3 regions of the Mesobacillus sp. MER 48 genome follow, and region 2 is predicted to be linked to each of the others. Evidence: riboswitches for the same ligand, from Rfam matches in the RefSeq annotation. Region 2 holds a riboswitch; each other region holds the start of a gene.
The links. Region 2 has a riboswitch for cyclic di-AMP ahead of M3593_RS18465 (TrkH family potassium uptake protein). Riboswitches for the same ligand answer to the same signal wherever they lie in the genome.
Positions count from the first base shown of each region.

Region 1: linked by a shared signal. The riboswitch ahead of M3593_RS22855 (TrkH family potassium uptake protein) and the one ahead of M3593_RS18465 (TrkH family potassium uptake protein) in region 2 are both predicted to bind cyclic di-AMP.
Region 3: linked by a shared signal. The riboswitch ahead of M3593_RS10470 (potassium channel family protein) and the one ahead of M3593_RS18465 (TrkH family potassium uptake protein) in region 2 are both predicted to bind cyclic di-AMP.

Region 1 covers NZ_JAMAUR010000014.1:14,568-21,944, reverse strand. The annotation lists gene M3593_RS22870 (PadR family transcriptional regulator) at 115-459, shown strand; gene M3593_RS22865 (DUF1129 family protein) at 641-1,408, shown strand; gene M3593_RS22860 (GNAT family N-acetyltransferase) at 1,905-2,351, shown strand; gene M3593_RS22855 (TrkH family potassium uptake protein) at 2,395-3,744, opposite strand; cyclic di-AMP (ydaO/yuaA leader) riboswitch at 3,842-3,991, opposite strand; gene M3593_RS22850 (hypothetical protein) at 4,181-4,336, shown strand; gene M3593_RS22845 (cupin domain-containing protein) at 5,143-5,928, opposite strand; gene M3593_RS22840 (ABC transporter substrate-binding protein) at 6,071-7,144, opposite strand; gene M3593_RS22835 (ABC transporter permease) at 7,141-7,377, opposite strand, start outside.
Region 2 covers NZ_JAMAUR010000006.1:59,133-66,509, forward strand. The annotation lists gene M3593_RS18455 (M6 family metalloprotease domain-containing protein) at 1-1,086, shown strand, start outside; gene M3593_RS18460 (diacylglycerol/lipid kinase family protein) at 1,122-2,015, opposite strand; cyclic di-AMP (ydaO/yuaA leader) riboswitch at 2,300-2,441, shown strand; gene M3593_RS18465 (TrkH family potassium uptake protein) at 2,619-3,959, shown strand; gene M3593_RS18470 (potassium channel family protein) at 3,972-4,628, shown strand; gene M3593_RS18475 (BMP family lipoprotein) at 4,791-5,771, shown strand; gene M3593_RS18480 (methyl-accepting chemotaxis protein) at 5,795-7,377, shown strand, end outside.
Region 3 covers NZ_JAMAUR010000002.1:822,369-829,745, reverse strand. The annotation lists gene M3593_RS10485 (DUF4030 domain-containing protein) at 1-536, shown strand, start outside; gene M3593_RS10480 (3-ketoacyl-ACP reductase) at 813-1,529, shown strand; gene M3593_RS10475 (TrkH family potassium uptake protein) at 1,651-2,973, opposite strand; gene M3593_RS10470 (potassium channel family protein) at 2,974-3,630, opposite strand; cyclic di-AMP (ydaO/yuaA leader) riboswitch at 3,707-3,856, opposite strand; gene M3593_RS10465 (GNAT family N-acetyltransferase) at 4,014-4,559, opposite strand; gene M3593_RS10460 (PspC domain-containing protein) at 4,641-4,829, opposite strand; gene M3593_RS10455 (DinB family protein) at 5,656-6,147, shown strand; gene M3593_RS10450 (alpha/beta hydrolase) at 6,082-6,720, opposite strand; gene M3593_RS10445 (hypothetical protein) at 6,792-7,193, opposite strand; gene M3593_RS10440 (MBL fold metallo-hydrolase) at 7,329-7,377, shown strand, end outside.

The DNA.
Region 1 (7,377 bases), on a different contig from region 2:
AACCCTTGCATTGCAAGATACCGTAATGTAGAGTATATGTATATCTTGTAATACAAGGTACCACTCTTCGCATCAAATACCTTGCAATACAAGCTACTGAAAGGAGCCTTCTATATGGCTGATACGACACAAATGCTCAAAGGTATCCTGGATGGATGCCTTTTATCTATCATCAAAGAGGGCGAAATCTATGGGTATGAATTGGCCGCCAAGTTAGAGTCCTATGGCTTCCATTCTTTTAGCGAAGGGACGATCTATCCCCTGCTGCTGAGGATGCAAAAAGAAGGCCTGGTAAGCACAACCCTAAGGAAATCCACTGCTGGGCCGAAACGTAAATATTACACATTGACCGAAAAAGGTGAGCAGGAATTGGAGCAATTCATCATCCGGTGGACGCAGCTGAGCGCCTCGGTGAACAATGTATTGAATAAAGGCTATTTTCGTAATGATAGTTGTTAAAATCCTAAAGCCAATTTTAACGTAATACAAAGCTATTTTGTAGGTCGGTATTAAGTTGGTATGCTCTTTTCTCATAGCAAGAATCTACTTAAAGAAGAAGCATAGTTCATTCACTTCTATGGTGTAGCCAATAGCAAAAAAGTTTGAGAAAAGAGCCTAAACAAAAGGGGGAAATGATGGGATGGTCTCGAAAAAAGCGGAAGAATTTTTAGTGGAACTGCGGATGTATTTGATCTCAAAGGGGAAAAACGACCAGGAAATCAATGAAATCACCGAAGAACTTGAAGTGCATTTAATGGAGGCAGAAGCTGCCGGCAAGGATGTCAGCCATATCATCGGAGACAGTCCGAAGAATTATATGAAGAGCATCGGCGAATCAATGAAGACCGATTATGGTCAGTTGGCCGGCCTTGTTCCATTGATGATCCTGATGATCACAGCCTATTTAAGCATTGGGCCGGCAATTGAAGGGACGTTTTCCGTTTCTCAAGGCACCATCTGGTTTGCAATTATCATTAGCGGCATAGGCATCCTGACCTACGGTTTATTCTTATTCAAGGTGCTGCCAAAATTCTTTCATTCTAAATGGGGCTATGTTATTTTTTTCGGTATCTCTATAGCGACAACCAGTTTAATCGTGGTATTCCTGCTCTGGTACAAAGCACAGGATTTCGAACCCACCTTTATTGCAACCCCAGCGCAAAACAACTGGATCATCGTCCTCTGTGCCGTGATTTTCATTGGTGCAGCACTTTACACCAAAACCTGGTTCACTGTCCTGATTCCTTTATTTATATCCATTGGTTCAATTGCCACCCGATTCATCCCGGAAGAAACAAACAATGATTCCCTGTACATCACGATTATTATCCTTACATTTTTACTTGCATCAGCTGTGTTAATCGCCATCTATTTTTACCAGAGAAAAAAAGAGCAAAAGAAAATTTAATATTTCAAAGGAGCTCAACTAAGTTAAGCTCCTTTCTGTATTTTAGTGGATCTCATGCTCAGGATAAATCAATTCATTGTCAACAAAAATCCTGCACTCAACGGTTATTGCACCGCCGAGGCTGACTTTAATATGCTGGTTGTTCCAAGAAAAATTGGATGCACCTATGCACAGCCGAACTGGTAAAAATCAAAGAAAATTTCCAAGTCGCCAAAAAAGTTGTGAACATCGCCAATAAAATTATTTTTTCGCCAAAAAACATGGCAAGCAGGTCCAAATAGGAACGCTAATGCCTTTCAAACAAGGATGTAAACAGATTCTATACTGAAATAGAACGACATTTTTTAAAAATACAGTCTTGAGCACCCTTTTCATGGTCAAACTGCAGATAATGATGGCATTAACCAATTAGCAGGGTTTCACCAAGAAGGACTTCGTGAACAATTGTCGTATATAATAAGCCTAAAATCTATAGTCATTTTGAGAGGGTGAACGCATGGCGCTGAGCTTTAAAATCGCTGACGAAATGGAGCTGCACGAAATCTATGAATATGCTGGAGTCAACCGTAAAGAAGCAACAAATCACGATTCAGAAGATAATCAGCAAAAAATGATTGAAGCATATGAGCATTCTGCGAAATATAATGCTTATTTTGTTTGCTTGATGGATGCCGACACACTTATTGGCTGGGTTCAAATTGATAAAGCATTCGATTACTTAACGGGGGATGAAATCGGCTGGATCAATGATTTATATGTAAAAGCGCCCTACAGAGGCAAAGGCTATTCCAAATTATTGATGGAAGAAGCGTTTAAGGAGTTTCGTAAAAACGGATATAGCGATGTAAGGCTGAACGTCTATTCACACAATGAAAAAGCAATAAAGTTATATGAGAAAATGGGATTTAAGGATGTCAGCAAATTCATGAAGATTTCTTTATAATATCAAAAAAAACGCTGTTGAGGCTAACAGCGTTTTTTTACTTTTACCCCACAATCAATCTTTCTTTCGGATAATGGCATTTAGGCTCTGCTTTTCCACGGTTAAACAAGAAAATGAAGGACAGGATCCCGATTCTTCCGATAAACATCATGGCAATGATGACGACCTTCCCTGCGTAACTCAGATCAGGTGTTATCCCCATTGACAAGCCAGTTGTTCCGAAAGCAGAACTGACCTCGAACATGATTTCCATCATCGAGAACTTCTCTGTTGCATTCAAAATGACCACCGCAGCAAAACAGAGGATGATCGCCAAAAAGCTTACGACCACTGATTTCCGGATATCTTCTTCATGCAATTCACGGCCAAATACCTTGATCGAGTTATGCCCTTTTGCAAAGTTGATAATGACCAATAATATTACAGCGAAAGTCGTCGTCCGTATTCCCCCGCCCACCGAGCTTGGCGAAGCCCCGATGAACATTAAGAAGCAAAGAAGCAGCAATGTCGGGTCAGAAAAATCACTGACATTCATCGTAGCAAGGCCGCCATTCCTGGTGGATGACGATTGAAACCAGGCAAAGAAGAAGGATTCATGCCAATTATAATCTTTAAAAAAGTGATTATACTCAAACAGCAAGATGGCGAATGCACCGAAGAACATCAGTGCAAAAAAGGTCAAGGAAGTCACCTTGGTATACAAAGAAAAATGGGTTCGATTGTGTTTTTTGCGATTCAGGAAAAATTCCTTTAATTCGACCAAGACAGGGAATCCAATCGCACCCAGGGTCAGCAGAATAATGTTCACAGTCTGCACAAAGTAATCATTCGCAAACGGAATCATCGAGCTTCCCGTAATATCAAATCCCGCATTGGTCGTTGCACTGACAGCCGCAAACGCTCCCTGAAGATACGCTTCCTCCCATGTCGGAAAATACCCTAGAAAATAAGTCCCTAAAATCAACGCTCCCAGTGCTTCAATCAACAGGATGATAATCAAAATCTGCCTCATCAGTTTGACCAGGCCCGACATTTGGGATTGGTTCTGATCCGTCATGATTAGCTGCCGGTCTTTAAGGCCGATTTTTTTTCGCAGCACCAGCCAAAAAAATGTACCAAGCGTCATGATTCCGATTCCACCGAACTGGAGGATGAACATCAGGATAAAAATGCCGGTTGTGCTGAAGGTATCCGGCGTAGACACCACAGCCAGACCGGTTACACTCACCGCACTCACTGCTGTAAACAAGACATCAATGAATGTCCAGCTCACCCCCGGCTTCAACGCGATTGGCAAGCTAAGTAACGCAGCCGAGATCAAAACAGCGAAAACATAAAACAAAACAATGATCTGAGCCGGCTTTAAGCGATTCCTTCTCAAAATATTGACCAAAGATACCCCTTCTTTACTTTTCAACTTATACGGGATAGAATCCCCATCCCTTAAAAAACCACAAAAAAACCATCCCAAATAAAGAATGGCCATAAGACCCTTCTCCCAACCGCGCTTACGGAGTTAGCTGTCGGATTAGGGATTGAGAGCATCCCCTTTTAGCTGCACACGCTAAAATTCACCCCAAGATAAAATCAATTTATCCAAAAATGGTTCCCCCGCTCATAGGATTCAGCAAAAAGGTTTGTTATTAAAATGAATACATATAAATTACTCCTATATCATTTTGGTGTCAATGCCCATTTTACAGTTTAGCCCAGATTGGAGGCGATAGGACAGTTCTTCCGTCTAACTTAGGCAAGATACGAGCACATATTGATACTACTTTAGTAAATACTAATGCTGATAAAACGATAACTGAGGAGGAATCCATAATATGCAACAGAATCAACAAAAAGCAAAAAGCGGCAATGCTACAACTGCCGGATTTGCAGGCACAGATGCACAGCAAGTAAAACAGCAAATCCAAAAAGATGTACAGGCAGGCCAGGGAGCGATGACCTCCCGGGAAGCAGGAGCCATGCGGGATTAAAAAACCACTTTAGAGTGGTTTTTTCTATGTTCATAATCGTTTTGTCCATTTTTGTACTTCTCATTGCTCCACTTTTTCTAGCTTCTTTCTTAACACCCTTAGCCCTGATTAATCCCAGGACTATTTTTGACAGCTATTACTCTTAGCACCCCAAACCTGTCTAAATCCAGAGCTTTTCTTGACAGCTTTTACCCTTCCACCTTCAAACCTGTCTAAATCACGCGCTTTTTTTGACAGCTTTTCCGCCTTCAGCATCAAACCTGTCTAAATCCAGAGCTTTTTTTGACAGCTTTTCCTCTTAGCACCCCAAACCTGTCTAAATCACGCGCTTTTCTTGACAGCTTTTCCCCTTCCACCCTCAAACCTGTCTAAATCACGGGCGTTTTTTGACAGCTTTTCCCCTTTCACCATCAAACCTGTCTAAATCACGAGCTTTTCTTGACAGCTTTTCCGCCTTCAGCATCAAACCTGTCTAAATCACGCGCTTTTCTTGACAGCTTTTCCCCTTCCACCCTCAAACCTGTCTAAATCACGGGCTTATTTTGACAGCTTTTCCGCCTTCAGCATCAAACCTGTCTAAATCACGGGAGTTTTTTGACAGCTTTTCCCCTTCCACCCTCAAACCTGTCTAAATCACGCGCTTTTCTTGACAGCTTTTCCCCTTCCACCCTCAAACCTGTCTAAATCACGGGCTTATTCTGACAACATTTCCTCAAAACACCGCAAACTTGTCTGAATCCTTAATCGGGAGATCAAGTCACGTAAAATATTAAGGGACACGAGAACGTCTCGTGTCCCATCCAAACCTACATATTCTTGCTCTGCTGAAGAAGTTGGGACTTTCCTGTGCGTTCCCATTCTTCTACTGTCTCATATGCTTTTTCTGGTGTGTATCCTTTTCCGACAAGCACGCCCATTAGAATGAATTCCTGCAGGATGTGGGTGGCGTTGATTCCTCTTTTCACGTCCTCCAGTCCTTCTTGCACTAAAAACTCGGTGTGTTTTACCCATTCGTCCGGGGTCTTTCCAAAAACCTCTGGAACTCCATTGCTCGCTACTGGTCTTTCCATTGCATCTGCATGGGTCACATGCACTGTACCAAATGGATGGTTTGGCGGAGCATAAATGGAGTATAACTTGAGTGGAGTATTGCCTGTGTTGGTCACGTTATGCCATGTTCCTGCGGGAATCATGATGGCGGAATCATCGGCGACATTGGTTTGGAAGGTCAGGTTATCTCTGCTTTTGCCCATTTGGACAATTCCCTGGCCTTTCTCAATCCGCAAAAATTGATCGACCTTCGGATGGATTTCCAAACCGATATCGTCGCCAACCTCGATGCTCATCAAGGTGACCTGAAGATGTTTCCCTGTCCACAAGGCTGTCCGATAATTCTGGTTTTGAATCGATGCTTCATTGATATTCACTACATACGGGTTTGGACCATAATCCTTTAAAACAAGTTCCCTGTAAGGATAGTGGAAAGAATGATAACCATTCCCCTGGCCCCAGTTTACGCATTGTCTTCCATTATTGTAGTACATCTGCCCATTGACATAATAAGGGTAAGGATTTGAATATCCATAGTACATTTTTGCTCAATCCCTTCACAATTTCTCAGAATATCCTATGCACTTGTGACAGGAATGTACTTAGCAGGAAAAAGGACTGCCTAAAAACTGCATGTATTTCTTGCCCTCGAAAAAAGCCCCGACAAAAAGTCAGGGCTCCTCATTATTTCCTATGCATCTTGAACTCTAAAAACAACTCATTGTAAAAAGCAAGGTTTGACTGGCCGAGATTTTCATAGACCTCAAGCTTCTCTGTCAGCTCTGCCGATGGATAGAATCTTTCATCCGTCACCATCTCTTCTGGCATGAACTCAAGTGCTGCTTTGTTCGGCGTCGAGTAGCTCACCCATTCAGTATTGAGAGCAGATACTTCCGCATCCAGCATGAAATTGATGAACTGGTGCGCCCCCTCGACGTTCTTGGCTGTCTTCGGGATGACCATGTTATCGAACCAGAGATTGGAGCCTTCTTCCGGTACGACATAATCCAGTTTTTCATTTTCAGACATGATGTCTGCTGCGTCTCCGGACCAGACGAGGCCAATCGGTGCTTCTTCATTCGCCAGCAAAATCTTGATTTCATCGCCAACGATGGCTTTGATGTTCGGCGTCAGGGTGTCGAGCTTCTCTTTAGCCTCGCGGAGATGGGTTTTGTTTGTATCGTTTAAGGAATAGCCGAGGCTGTTCAAGCCCATACCCATGACTTCGCGGGCTCCGTCGACTAACAGGATTTCATTTTTTAGCTCAGGGTCCCAGAGGTCATTCCAGCTTTTAAATTCCTTTCCGTCCAGCAATTCGGGATTATACACAATCCCAACTGTTCCCCAAAAATAAGGAATCGAGTACTTATTGTCGGGATCGAAGGGTAGATCCATGAAGCGTTCGTCGATATTTTTCAAATTCGGCAGCTTCGAATGATCAATCGGAATCAGCAGGTCCTCTTCCCGCATTTTTTCAATCATATATTCGGAAGGGACAGCAATATCATACGATGTTCCGCCCTGCTTGACCTTCGTCATCATCGCTTCGTTCGAATCGAATGTTTCATATACGACGCTGATGCCTGTTTCTTTTTCAAAGCGCTTGATGAGGTCGGGGTCGATATAATCTCCCCAGTTGTAAATTGTCAACGTATTGTCGCCTGAGTATCCCTGGGTGTCATTCAGCTTCGAAATCGCCACAAGCAGCAGTGCTGATACGATGGCAATCGCGATGAACACGCGGACTAATTGCTTCATTTCTTCACCCCCACTGCGTTCAGCTTCTGGCGCTGCGTGATGAAGTAGTAGACCACGACCAACAGGATGGTGAACAGGAATAACAATGCTGATAACGCGTTAATATTCAGGGATACTCCGCGGCGTGCCAGCGAGTAAATTTCGACGGACAGTGTACTGAAGCCGTTGCCTGTCACGAAAAACGTCACGGCAAAATCGTCCAGTGAATAGGTCAGCGCCATGAAAAAGCCAGC
Region 2 (7,377 bases):
ACTGGCGCTGAATACAGCCGTGACCCGGCGCAATTCTGGTCTCATAAGTGGAGCTTGCTAAGTGCGCTTTACTATGGAAAGTATTATGAAACTGGCAAGACTGCACCTCAGTATGAAGGAATCAGCCAGGGCGCATGGATTGACAGAACAGTCAAAGAAGACATGACTTACGATGGCGTAGTCGTTAATAACTACAACATCCAGCCAGGTATCGGCGGTAACGTAGCTGGTTTCGATGCTGCGACTAACACGTATAAAGAAGAATCGAAAACAGGACCATTCCCAGTACAAACTGGTGTTTATGCTCACGAATTTGGACATGCTTTAGGATTGCCTGATTTCTACGACACACTTTACTCATCAGAAGGTGTAGGAAACTATTCCATGATGGCAGGCGGCTCATGGATGCGCTATCCGAATAAAGCTGAGTACGGCGGCAACTCACCAACACACTTCGATCCATTCTCAAAGGTTTTCCTAGGATGGGCTAATCCAATCGAAGTCAAGCCAGGTGAAGTAAGAGAAATAACATTGCCTGCAGCAAACAAAGCTACGGCAGACAATGGAATCGTGAAAATGGAAGTTCCGGGTTCAAATGGTACTGAATACTTCCTGTTTGAAAACATGCAGCAGGATGGTTTTAACAAAGGTATGATCCGTCAGGGTGAAAACGCCCATGGTCTGGTTGCATGGCATGTGGATGAAAATGTCATTAACTTATACCAGACAGCTGGTTTCCGTCCGAATAATGTTGAAAACTGGATGAACAAGCGCTTCCAGTACAACCAGTCACAAACGGCAAGCAATGGTGATGTGGTAACACACTATGGATTATCTGTCCTTCAGGCAGATGGTTTGTATGACCTTGAGAAGAACATGAATCGCGGCGATGCTGGTGACTTCTTCAAGACTGGCAGCAAGATCACTCCTGTTTCTGGAAATGTACACTCTGGTTCTTACTACTTCTGGAAAGGCTTAAGTGATACACCTGCTGATTCTGGAATCCACGTGACGAACATCAAGGAAAACAAAGATGGATCAATCACAGCTAAATTTTTCTATAATGTTAATTCAAGCGTGAAATAAGGCTGAAAAAACCTGAGCAAGGAGTTAATCCCTGCTCAGGTTTTCTTTATGACCGGTACAAAAATATTCAGATGTCCTGGAAGAACTTTTGCACTGAATGGAAGCGGCTCGCCTTCTTCTCCGTCGATGTTGACCACATGAGGTTTGTTGGAGGATACATTCAGATAGGAGGTTCGTATATATTCGACCTCCTTGCTTTCTTCCAATTCACCTCTCAAAAGTGAAGGGATGAGGGTTGCGATTTTTGGGATGGATAACTTTTTTATGATAAAAGTGTGGAATTTACCATCATTCACGTCTGCCTCAGGGGCAAGTGCCTCAAATCCGCCCACAGAATTTGTGAGGGCAGTAAGCAAAAGGAAAGTCTCGCCTTCCCATTTCCCTCCCTCGTGTTCAACATTGATTTTAATAGCTTCGCCATTCAGGAAGGATTTTGTACCTTCCATAAAATAAGCCAGTGGGCCAAGTTTGGTTTTTTGCTCGGCGCTTACGTTGTAAGATGCTTCTGCGATCGCCCCAACTGCAAGAACATTGGCAAAATAAGACTCATTGACCTTTCCGACATCAACAGGACGAAGATATTGCTCTTCTAAAATAGAGATGGCCTCATAAGGTTCCAGCGGAATATTGAGTGCCCTGGCAAAATCATTGACTGTCCCAAGCGGTATTATGCCGAGAGCGGGCCGGTGTGCCTGTTCGGCCAGTCCATTGATGGCCTCATTGATGGTTCCGTCACCGCCCATAGCGATGACCGCATCATATAAAGCAACGCATGCTTCGGTGGCAAATGCAGCGGCATCTCCCTCTTTTTCCGTTCTTCTGATCTCTATGTCCTCATAATTGTTTCGCAATGTTTCTTCAATTTTTTCTGCATAATCATTCGCTTTTTCTTTACCTGAAGAAGGATTCACTATAACCATCGCTTTCATCCGCAACAACCTCCAAACTGTTTTGACAATCTTATTATTTACCTTTAATTCCCCGGCTATAAACCGCGTACAGGTGTGGAGAAAGGTGTTAATGAGTTAACGGAAGTGTAAAACAAAGAAAAACAGCGATTCAGTGAGAAAGTCCTTGATTTCATGTCATTATTGGGAAGAAATGAATAAAATAAGTCATTTTTGCGTTCCTTTTCATGTTTACAACCGAAATCCGGAGGAGTATGATTACAACAGTTTCAGATTTCTGGAACAAAAAACTGAATGAGTTTCATATTTCTAAATCGCTGAATCCGGCAGGAGCGGGGGAACCAATATTGTGGATGCGTCCACTTGGGGTGAAGCCTTTTCAAAAGGCAGGGCTATTCTGAGTCCTAATCCGACAGCTAACTTCGCAAGCGTTACAGAAGAGGAAGATGAAGCTTGTGTGACGACTATTCAAAAGTCCACAAGGCTGAAATCTTTTAGCCTCTGGGGGCTTTTTTGTTTTGCGTGATTTTAGATATGCTTATATCTTGATCCAGTTAAACATAACTCCCTGCCAGGAAATATTAGACGCGTAATTCCTCATACTAAGGAAAGAAGGAAAACACCATGCGTAGGAGATTGTTTATTGAGCTGGACCCTCCAAAGATACTCGTCTTAGGTTTTGGGACGATTATCCTGCTGGGGGCATTGCTGCTGTCACTGCCCTCTGCTACAACTGATGGCAAGGGGCTTCCGCTGCTTGATGCATTTTTCACTGCAACATCGGCTACATGTGTGACAGGGCTGGTTGTCGTGGATACCGGTGACACCTTTACTGCCTTTGGAGAAGTGGTCATCCTGTCGATGATCCAGGTCGGCGGTTTAGGATTTATGAGCTTTGCTACATTGCTCGCATTCATCTTGGGAAAAAGAATTTCATTAAAAGAAAGATTGATTATCCAGGAGTCTTTCAACAACGAGAACGTTGAAGGAGTCGTAAGGCTTGTAAAAAGAATCCTGATTTTCACAGCAACTGCCGAGATTGTCGGCGGAATCCTGTTATCATTCAGGTTTTCGCAGGATATGGCTGCGGGAAAAGCTATTTATTTCGGCTTCTTCCACGCAGTGTCAAACTTTAATAATGCCGGATTTGACTTGATGGGAGGTTTCAGGGGCCTTACTGCCTATGCTGAAGACCCGATCGTCAATCTTACGGTGACGTCACTGATCAGCCTGGGAGGCATCGGGTTCATTGTAATGAATGAACTATTCGAGTATCGAAGCACTCGCCGCTTGTCCCTGCATTCGAAAATGGCACTATCTGTTTCAAGTATTCTGGTAGTTGGCGGGGCTCTCCTGATTTTTATCCTGGAGTATAATAACCCTGCTACCCTGAGGCCTTTATCAGCGGCTGGTAAAATTTTCGGGGCATTTTATCAGGCTGTCACTCCAAGGACTGCGGGTTCAAATACCTTAAGCATTCCTGATTTAAAACAATCAACCTTGTTTTTGATCATCTTCCTGATGTTTATCGGCGCTTCTCCCGGATCAACGGGAGGGGGGATCAAGACTACCACATTTGCCGTCTTGATCGGTGCTGTCAAATCGCAAATCCGCGGCAGGGAAGATGTGACCTTCTTTGGAAGGAGGATGGATTTCTCCATCGTTTCCAAGTCTTTGACGGTGACCATTATTGCTATTTTCTTAGTGATATCCATGACGATGGTGTTAACTATCACAGAACCGGGAAAAGATTTTCTTATGATCTTTTTTGAAGTGGTGTCAGCCTTTTCGACTGTAGGACTTTCAATGGGCTTGACCCCTGAGCTGTCCTCATTCGGGAAAATTTTAATACTTATTACGATGTTTGCGGGCCGGGTTGGTCCATTGACACTTGCTTATGCAGTGGCCAAAAAAAGAAAAGAGGATCACTATCGATATCCAGCTGGAAAAGTGATGATTGGGTAGGAGGAGTATATTATGGCAAAGCAATACGCAGTAATCGGGATGGGGCGTTTTGGGTCCAGTGTAGCGACAACACTGTATTATGAAGGAAATGAAGTGCTGGCGATTGATAAGAGCGAGCAGCATATTGAGGAATATAAAGAGTTTGTTACACATGCGGTAATCGGAGACTCAACTGATGAGCAAACCTTGAAGGCTGTGGGGATCAGGAACTTCGAGACGGTCATCGTGGCAATTGGCGATGATATCCAGGCAAGTATCCTTACCGTTCTGATTTTAAAAGAAATGGGCGTTTCCAATGTCGTGGCCAAAGCGCTCAACAAACACCATGCACAAGTATTATTCAAGGTTGGCGCTGACAAAGTCATCTTCCCTGAACGGGACATGGGGGAACGGGTTGCCCATCAACTGATGGCGTCCCCGAATGTATTGAATTTCATCGAGCTTTCAGATGATTACAGTATTGAGGAAATCAAGCTGCCAATGAGCATGGCAGGCAAAAACCTGATTGAAATCAATCTCCGTGCAAAATACAATATTACCGTAATCGGCGTCAAAACAGCAAATAAGGTCGATATTTCGCCAGATCCGGAAAAGACACTTCGAGCAGAGGATATTCTGATCGTCCTGGGAGAAAATGGCGACTTGCATAAATTCGCGAAAATTAAATAATGACAGGATGAGGCAGGCTGGGAAGAAGACAGCCTGCTTTTTTATTCGTTCACTATTTTGAAAATTTACAAAAAATAGACTTTCTGTTCTGGCATTAATAAAAATAGACGGCGGCCGATGAAATAAATATAAATTTACTTGAAAAGGGAGCAGGACATCAAGATGAAACGAATTATGTATATATTTTTTATCGCAGTTTTACTCGCAGGGGGACTTGCTGGCTGCGCCAACACAGAGTTGAAGGCGAAGGAAAGGGTTAAAATTGGCATCATGTTGTCTGACGTCGGACTTGGCGATCAATCTTTTAGTGATGCAGCGTTTGCCGGACTGACAAAAGCAAGGGATGAATTGGATATTCTTTTTGATTATCGTGAGCTGCAGGAAGCAGGCAGCTATGAAAAGGGGTTTACTGAGCTGGTGGAAGACGGAAATGATCTTGTCATCGGGCTTGGTTTCATGGTTCTTGAGGATTTGGAAAAAGTCGCAAAGAAATATCCGGAACAACAGTTTATACTGGTGGATTCGGTATCAGAAATGGAGAATATCATATCGATTACTTTTAAAGAAGAACAGGGCAGCTTCCTGGCCGGTGCGGTTGCCGGGATGACCACCAAATCAAAGGTCGTCGGATTTGTGGGCGGTGCGGATGTGCCGCTGATCCGCAAATTCAAATCGGGATTTGAGCAGGGTGTGAAAGCAGTCAAGCCGGATGCTGAGATAAAGGTCGCTTACTCTGAGGATTTTGGCAATGCTGACCTTGGAGGAAAGATTGCTGCAGGAATGATCGATGAAGGTGCTGATGTTCTTTATGCTGCCGCTGGTTTTACGGGAGTAGGTGTCTTGAAGGAAGCGCAAGCGAGGAAAAAGTTTGCGATCGGTGTAGATAGCGACCAATACTTTTTTGCCGAAAAGGCCATTATTACTTCCATGCTGAAGAATGTGGATATCGCACTATATGAAGCAGTTAAGGAGTTCCAATCCGAGAAGAAGCTTAAATCAAGGCAAATCGAACTGGGCATTAATGAAAAGGGTGTCGGGCTTGCACCAATCCGGGTCATCAAGCTGAGTCCAGAACAGGAAAAAACCTTGAAAGACTTGGAAGAGAAATTATCAACAAATGAAGTTTCAATTCAGCTAGATTAACAGCTGCAACTGGGGGAACAGACATGACAATTAAAAAGAAATTATTATTGAACTTATTGCTCGCCATTGGCTTATCGATTGTGATGATTTCTTTTATCATTTACAGAATGCTGATGGTCCAGGCATCTAATCAAGATTATGTACAGGTACTGCTGACCGTTCAGAACCTGGAGGCTGAAACATCGGCAACCAAACAATCGCTAAGCAATTTTTCCTTCAGTCCGACCGAAGGGAACAGGCAGGATGCATTAGCGAAAATGGAGAAGACCTCTAAAATTTTTGCTCAGGCAGAAGGATTGATTCAGCAGGAAAACAGCAAGAAAGTGTTGGACAAAGCTTTTGAAAAGTTCAATGCATTGAAGTCCGAAGCTGAGAAGGCACTTGATGATAAAATCAGTGCCGAAGTGAAGCGGCAATCGCTGCGCAGTGAGGGCGTCCTAAATGATCTGTACCTCTTGAATATCCAGGTAAATGATTATTACGATTATCTTCAGGAGGATTTGAAGAACCAGATTCAATTCATAATCCTCTCGGCAATCATCGGCAGCATCCTGCTTGTTGTTGTTGCCGGGGGAATCGGGATCAGGCTGACGAGTTCGATTACAAGGCCATTGAAGCAGATTGCCATCAATGCCCAGGAAATCGCCAAAGGAAACCTGATGATTGAAAAAGTCCCATACAAGCATAAGGATGAGCTGGGGACTTTGAATGAGTCCTTCGACATGATGGCATCTCAATTGACTTCCTTGCTGCAAAAGGTGAATAGGACAAGCAAAGAAGTGGAAGAGTTTGCAGCGGAAATTGAACAGGAAAATGTATCGCTGACAGAGATTTCTAATCAGGTAGCTGTATCAACGGATGAGCTTTCAGCAGGTGCCCAAACTGTTTCGGAAGATCTGCAGCAATCCGTCGAACTGATTGACGACATGGATAAGGAAATCATGCTGAATCTGGACTACAGCCAGGAGTCATCCTCATATAGCCAGGAAGCAGTGGAAGCAATCGGAGAAGGCAGAAAAGCAATAGAAGGGCAAAAAGTGTTAATTACAGAAAACAAAGCGGCATCCTATTCCATCCAGACAGCAACGGGCAAGTTTGTTGGTTATGCCGCTAAAATTGAAGACATGGCCAAATCTGTTTCGGCAATCGCAGCCCAGACCAATCTGCTTGCGTTGAATGCAGCGATCGAAGCTGCAAGGGCTGGAGAGGCGGGCAAAGGATTTGCGGTCGTTGCGTCCGAGGTCAGGAAGCTGGCTGAAGAGTCAAACCTCGCAACAACGCAAATTTTCGATATGGTCAATCTGTTGAAGACTGGACTAGATGAAATCGGAGAAGCTGTGAACAAAGGCGGCGCCATCGCTGATGAGCAAATGGATTCGATGAACCTGACAATGTCAGCTTTTGAAAATATCGAAGCCAGAGTCAGCGGCATCTCTGAAAAAATCACCCAGCTTGTAAGCGGAATGGAAGCCTCCAAGGAACTGGGAGCCAAGGTCCTGCACAATGTTGAATCCATCAGTGCCGTCGTCGAAGAAACAGCAGCTGGAAGTGAAGAAATTTCAGCCTCCACAACGGAACAATTATCGGCATTCGGCAACCTTTCGAA
Region 3 (7,377 bases), on a different contig from region 2:
AAATCGAAAAAGAAAGTGAGGAAGTATTCGAAATCGTTCAGGCTGCTCTGAAACCATATAATTTTAATAATAATATTATGTTCGGTATTGATCGAGTTGAACTTGAAATCCCAAGCACGGAGAAGCAGGAAAAAGTCGATGAAATTAAAAAGGCTGTTGAAGATGCCCTCGCTGCAAAGGAAAAGGAATATATTGAGGTCAAAATGAGGAAATACAATGTAGCCAAACGGGAACAATATTCACGCTGGAGTAACGCGGTCTCGGGTATTAGCCATGAATTCATGACCTTTAAAAAATATAAGGTATCAGGCGTCGGACATAAAAGCGAAGATGGCTTAATGACCATTTTCATCACAATGACTATTAAGAGCACTGACGAAGGCGCAGCCGAACATGCCACCGACCTGTACACTATGGCAGAAGAATTCATCAAGTCTGATGAAATATGGCCAGAAGTCAAAGAAGATCCATATAGAATCGTAGTAAGGACAAAGGATAAGAAAGAATTCATTGACGGACAGAAACGGTTTAAATAAGGAGGAGAGCATGAGCAAAGAGTTAATCCCTTTGCTCCTTTTTTCAGAGTACATTTCCCTACTAAGACAGGCTAATTTCAGGAGTTAGTTGTTTTTGGCTCTCAATTTGATTTTTTCATTTTTGATACATTGAATTTAGTGTTTTAGCAGACTTTATCATAGAGAAATAGAGCCAGGCCCAAACAAAATGTTTGGCTTGTATGCAATATTGAATCATAATGAATACTGCTTGTTTATTAGCAGCGTTTCGAGAAAAATTTGAGGAGGAATGATAGCATGATTTCACTAAAAGGAAAAACAGCTATTGTAACCGGGGCAGGCAGAGGGATTGGACGAGCAGTTGCGATTGCTTTGGCTAAAGAAGGAGTTAATCTAGGATTAATTGGCTTAACGATGTCCAATCTTGAAAAACTGACTGAAGAACTCGAGCAGTATGATGTTAATATTTCCGCTGCCTCAGCAGATGTATCTGATCTTGAAGCGGTACAGCATGCCGTGGAGCATATCAAATCAGACCTGGGTGCGATTGATATTCTAGTCAACAATGCAGGAATCGCAAAGTTTGGCGGCTTTATGGATTTATCCCCTGAAGAATGGGAAAAGATTGTCCGCGTAAACCTGATGGGAGTTTATAACGTTACAAGAGCGGTTCTGCCAGAAATGATCGAAAGAAAATCCGGAGACATTGTGAATATCTCCTCCACTGCTGGCCAAAAAGGAGCGCCAGTCACTAGTGCTTACTCTGCTTCTAAATTCGCAGTCCTCGGACTGACAGAATCACTGATGCTTGAAGTCAGGAAACATAATGTGCGCGTAACGGCTTTGACACCAAGTACTGTGGCAACCGACCTCGCTGTCGAAAGCAATCTGATCAGCGGGAACCCTGAAAATGTCATGCAGCCAGAGGATTTAGCAGTCCTTCTTGTTGCAGGATTGAAACTGCATCCAAGAGTTCTTGTGAAAACAGCTGGATTATGGTCAACCAATCCTTAAGTCTTGGAAGACCAGTAGCTATGACTAAAAACCACTGATGATAATAGAAATTAAAAAATCGCTTAACGTCATTGTTAAGCGATTTTCATTTATTTTCATTAAAGGTAATAGCGGAAATGCCTCACCCTGTGAGTACATCTTCCCTTGGATACTTAATTCGTGATTCAGTTGCATTTGCAAGAGAAAAAGCCATTGTCAATGGGCCTAGCTTCCCTGCAAACATAACAAATATAATCACTGCTTTCCCAATTGCGGTAAGTGACCCTGTTATTCCCATTGATAATCCTACAGTACCAAATGCCGAAATAACTTCAAAAACAACTTGAATGAATGGAGCTTCTTCCGTAATATTCATAATAAAAATCCCCAAACAAATTAAAAAAAGTGCAATTGTCGAGATCGCCAATGAACGCAAAACAATCGTAAGGCTGATTGCCCTTTTTCCGAGCACGGTTTCTTCTTTTCCTTTAAGGAACGTAATGACCGAAAATAATATGACCAAAAACGTTGTTAGTTTTATGCCTCCCCCAGTAGATGCACTTCCTGCACCTATGAACATAAGGATTAAAAATAAGAAGATCGTATCTTCCTGTAAGGCCGATATATCTAGGGAGTTAAATCCCGCAGTTCGCGGTGTTACTGCCTGGAAATAAGAAGCCCACAATTTATCACCTAGTGAATTCAATCCTCCGAGTGTATTGGGGTTATGGTATTCCAGGATAAAAATAATGAACATTGCCACGAGGTTAATAATGAATGTACCGATGATCATCATCTTGGAGTGGAGGCTCAATTTACGGAAGCGCTTTTTCCTCCACATGTCAGCTAAAACCGTAAATCCGATTCCCCCAATGATAAATAGGAATGTAATCACAATATTGATGATTGGATCCCCCACGAATCCCATCAAACTGTCGGACCATAATGCAAAACCGGCATTGTTAAACGCTGAAATGGAATGAAAAAAACTATAATAAAGCCCTTTACCCCAACCAAATTGGGGCACCCAGCGGATAGCCAGCAGGAGCATTGCAATTGCTTCAATCGTTAAGGAAAAGATGAACAAATTCCTGACTAACAAGATAACCCCGCCGATAGATGTTTGATTTAATGCCTGCTGCACGACGATCCGCTGTTTGATTCCAATTTTCTTCCCTAACACCATATAGATAAGGATTGCAAAAGACATGATTCCCAGTCCTCCCAATTGAATCAGGGAGACAATCACTATTTCACCAAATAGAGTAAAGGCTGATTCTGTATCAACGACAGCCAGACCTGTAACTGTCATAGCTGATGTAGCTGTGAACAAAGCATTCAGCCAGGTAATTGAGTCCTCCGTTGCAAAAGGCAATTTCAACAAAATCGTGCCTATGAAGATAAACACAGCAAAGACCAAAACAAGTAGCTGAGAAGGATTCAGGTTAATGACGCGGTGTTTCACCTATACCCCCTCTTTCTCGAAACGGTTAATATCAGAGTTGCGGCCCATCACAATCAGTACATCTCCCATAGAAATGACCTCTTCTGCAGGAGGGGAAACAATGATTTCCTGCCCTCTTAGAATGCCTACAATATTGCATCCATATCTTGCCCTTATATCCAGGTCCGTTAATGTCTTATTATGTATTTTTTTCGTAGCAACAATCTCAACCATGCTGTACTTTTCCGACAACTCAATATAATCAATGATCTTATCTGAGAATATATGGTTCGCGATCCTTTTAGCCATATCCCGCTCCGGATGGATCACCCTGTCTGCTCCTACTTTTTCAAGAACTTTTGCATGATTATCATTATGTGCTTTGGCCCAGACCTTGGGTACACCCATTTCCTTTAAGATCAGGCATGTCAAAACGCTTGATTCAATATTCCCTCCAAAAGAAACAAAAACATGATCAATATTTTTTATCCCGACTTGTTTAAGCCCTTCTTCATCAATACCGTTGAATTGTACGGCATGAGTAACATATTGGGAATACTGATCAACTTTATCCTGATCAATGTCAATTGCTAAAACCTCTGCACCTAATTCATAGAACTCTTTTACAAGGCTTCCTCCAAAACGGCCCAAGCCCAAAACAGCATATTGCTTTTTCACTGCTCCTACACATCCCTTCTATTTAAAAATAAAAAAGACCATCCTAAACTAAAGAATGGCCAATGGCGTTCATCAACCCTTCTCTCTATGGCACCTGCGGAGTTAGCTGTCGGATTAGGGAATGAGAGTATCCCTTCCTAGCTTTAATATGCTAAGATTCACCCCAAGATAAACAATGTTTATCAGAAAATGGTTCCCCCGCTCAAAGATTCGGCAAAAAGGTCTATATGGGAATAATATAATAAGCTACGCCTTTCTTTTTCCTTTGTCAAACATTTCTTGGTCATAGTTTACGTTTACTGCTTTGAACAAAGTCTACCTTACGGAGTCTTGTGAGACACTGGAGGCTTACCTTAACCTAAAAACAATCCCAACGAGGAAACTTATTTAAACTCCTCTTTTAACATAGCAAATAGAAAATGATCTCTCCATTGTCCTTTTACCTTCAAGTTTTTAATAAAATGACCTTCCTGCCGGAAACCTATTCTCCTTAAAAGATTGACTGAACCAGCATTTTCTGCATCACATACTGCATATATCCTATGGATATCCATAGTATTAAACCCTAAATATAATAATCCGTTAACAATTTCAATTCCGTATCCTTGTTTCCAGTAGTTTGAGTTAATAAAATATCCGATTTCCGCTGTTATAAAGTCTTGATCTCTTACCATAAACAAAGCATTACCGATGACTTTTTTAGTATTTTTTATTACAACCGCTAAAACATAGATTTGTCGGTTTTCTTCGTTTTGAAAAGCAATCTGCTTTTTAAGGCTATGTAATGTTTGTTCTCTGCTATTAGGACTCCAAGTTAAATATTTAACCACTTTTTGATCTGACTTAAATTCATGAATATCTTCATAATCCTCTTCACTAAGTTCCCTCAGGATAAGCCTGTTTGTTTCCATTGGTTGAATTTTAGCCATTCATATACGACCTCCACCCAGAAAATTCATAGAAGTACTCACCTTTAATTCTATAAAAGATGCCTCCATCACACACCTTGATTAATATAATGAAGGCGGACTATCAGCCATCGTATTAGCCAGAATTAAATAAAGCAGTACATTAGCGCCAGGCAATAAAATGAAAATTAGTCTTACTGAAAAAGAAGAAACTCCAAAATACTCAGCAATGCCCCCACAGACGCCACTTATCGACTTATCTTTTGAAGACTTTCTTAACTTTTTATTCATTTAAATCATCCTCTTATCGAAACTAAAATGAATACTGCTTTTTAGTCAGCTTTCTTTTGATTATCTCTTATTTCTAACAGGGTGAAATGAATATTATTGAGGGAAACCAAAATTATTCCTAACATAGCAAAGGTTACGATTTCCTTTGTGATGAAGGAAATAACACCAAGAATGAATAAATACAGCGTATATTGCCAATTCTTCATATTCAAACAACCACCCATCTAGGATTTATGAGTTACCCATTACTTAATGTCTCAACTTTTTAGTTGTTAATTTTACGCTTCTCCCAAAAAGTGCGAAAAATAAAATCATGTAAATGATAAACATGATTGCAAAAAAGAGACTGAATAAACTTGGAATCACTGTTTTCATAACGTTCGCATCTTGCGTAAACACAAAAACTGATAAGCCGCTGATGGCCAGTAAATTTCCCACTGCCATTAGGAGAACCAATCCTCGTGAATGTTTGTAGTGCGACTCACGTAAGGTTTTTATTTTCTTATACAGATGCAGTGCAAAAATTATAAAAGCCAGAAAGAAGATCATCACCATTATGTACAGAGGAATCAATGAAGGAGTTAATTGGATGTTGAATATGTTTTCAGCAATTCCCCTTTCATCTAACCAAAATGCCAAGTTTGCTATAAATAGAACAATACAGATTACCAGGAAGTAAAATTCACTGATTAGCATTCGAAAAAACATACTTTTAGTTGACATAGGCAACTCACTTTCATTTTGTTCAGAAGTTCTTAACATATTATACCAACTTGAAGGATTTTATTGGTAAAATAATTTATAAATATATTCTGGAGGGTCCGTTTTGTTAGATTTATTTTTATATAATTGGCAAGTTAGAGATGAGTGGTTTAACTTGTGTAAATCTATACCGCAAGGGGAGTTAATAACTGAACGAATTGGCGGGATGGGAAGCATTCTGAAAAACCTAGTACATGTGATTGATTGTGAATTATTATGGATAAATTATATGCTTCCGGAACCTCAGCATTATCCAGAAAAAGATTCTATCTCCAGTTTGGATGAAGTAATTAAGTACTCAGATTTCACAAAAAAGATTGCAGAAGATTTCATTTATCACTTACCAGATGATTACGAGAATAAAGTCATTACTATAAAAAATAATAGAGGTAAAGCTTTTTCATTTACATATGGCAAAATCATCCGGCATATCATTACACATGAAATTCATCATATCGGCCAGCTCTCAATTTGGTCGCGGGAGTTAGATTTAAAACCTGTTTCGTCCGATTTGATTGTCAGAGAACTCATTAATATTAGAAATAACGGTTTTTAATATTTCAATAGAATTAATCGGATCATTTTCAAGCTCTAAACTGTGGTTTCCCCCACCAATCAATTTTAATGTAAGATTTTGATTCTTTCTCAATTTTTCAAACCGCTCTTCAATAAAACAATAATGATCATTATCTCCAATAATACATAGTCCTTTTTGATCACTATTAACCATTGCATTAAATACAGCATCATTTTGCAGTAATGGAGTCAGCCAGATTAGTTTTGCACCATTTAACCTCTTATCACCAAGCATATAGCCTAAAGCTTTTGTTCCGATTGATTTAGCCACGATACAGTATTGGCTGTATGTTTTCCCATTGATTGCTGTGTCTATCGCAAGTTGTACATCTCTTGCGAAGTTCCTTTCATTGAGGACAGTTATCTCATCCCTGTTAAGTGAATAGTTAATGTGTAATACATCGAAGCCTTTATTGAAAAATAAAGCCGTTGTGTAATATAACAAAGGAGCTTGAGTCGTGTAACCAGCCCCAGGTAAGACAATAACTAAATTATTTGTCTCATTTTTTTGTTCAATCAATCTAAATGGGATACTTTTACGATTATTAGTCATTATTTTCTCGCTCCATAAAAAGTATTGTTATTCTGTAAAATGCAGGTCTCGGCCTTTTCTTTTCTCAAATTCTATCCTTCAAGTAATTGCATATAATACAATCCATCCCCATTATCTGTTTCTACAAAAATGATCCCCGTCTCACCATCATTTGTATCGAATAAAACAGTTCCCTTAGGTAATTTTGTAGCTGAAAGATTGGTAAAGAACAAACTGGAGGTCGTGACTTTTTTTATTTCCCCAATCTTTTTTCCTTTTTGTTGTCTATCTTTATTTTCCTCAAACCATTCATGTTCCGTAACATTACTATAAATAAATCCATCATATTTAAGAATATCAGCATTTTCATTCTGTTTTAGAACATCTCTGGCAGTCACCCTTCCGCCGTCTGCATTGCAGCCAGTAAGTAAAACAATGAAAATTAAAAGCCAAATTAAATATTTTTTTATGATTGCTCCCTCCCTTCCGCTCAATTTCTTTTTCGTGACTAAATGCTCCGTTTCCCGATCACATTCGGCATACTAAACCGCTCCCAGGGGTATACTCAAACAGATGCTCATATATGGGAGGTTTTACTAGTGAAAGAAAGTTCTTCAACGGAACGTTATATGCCTATGACTTCATCAATGAGCGGGATGATTCAGAATGGTGAAAATG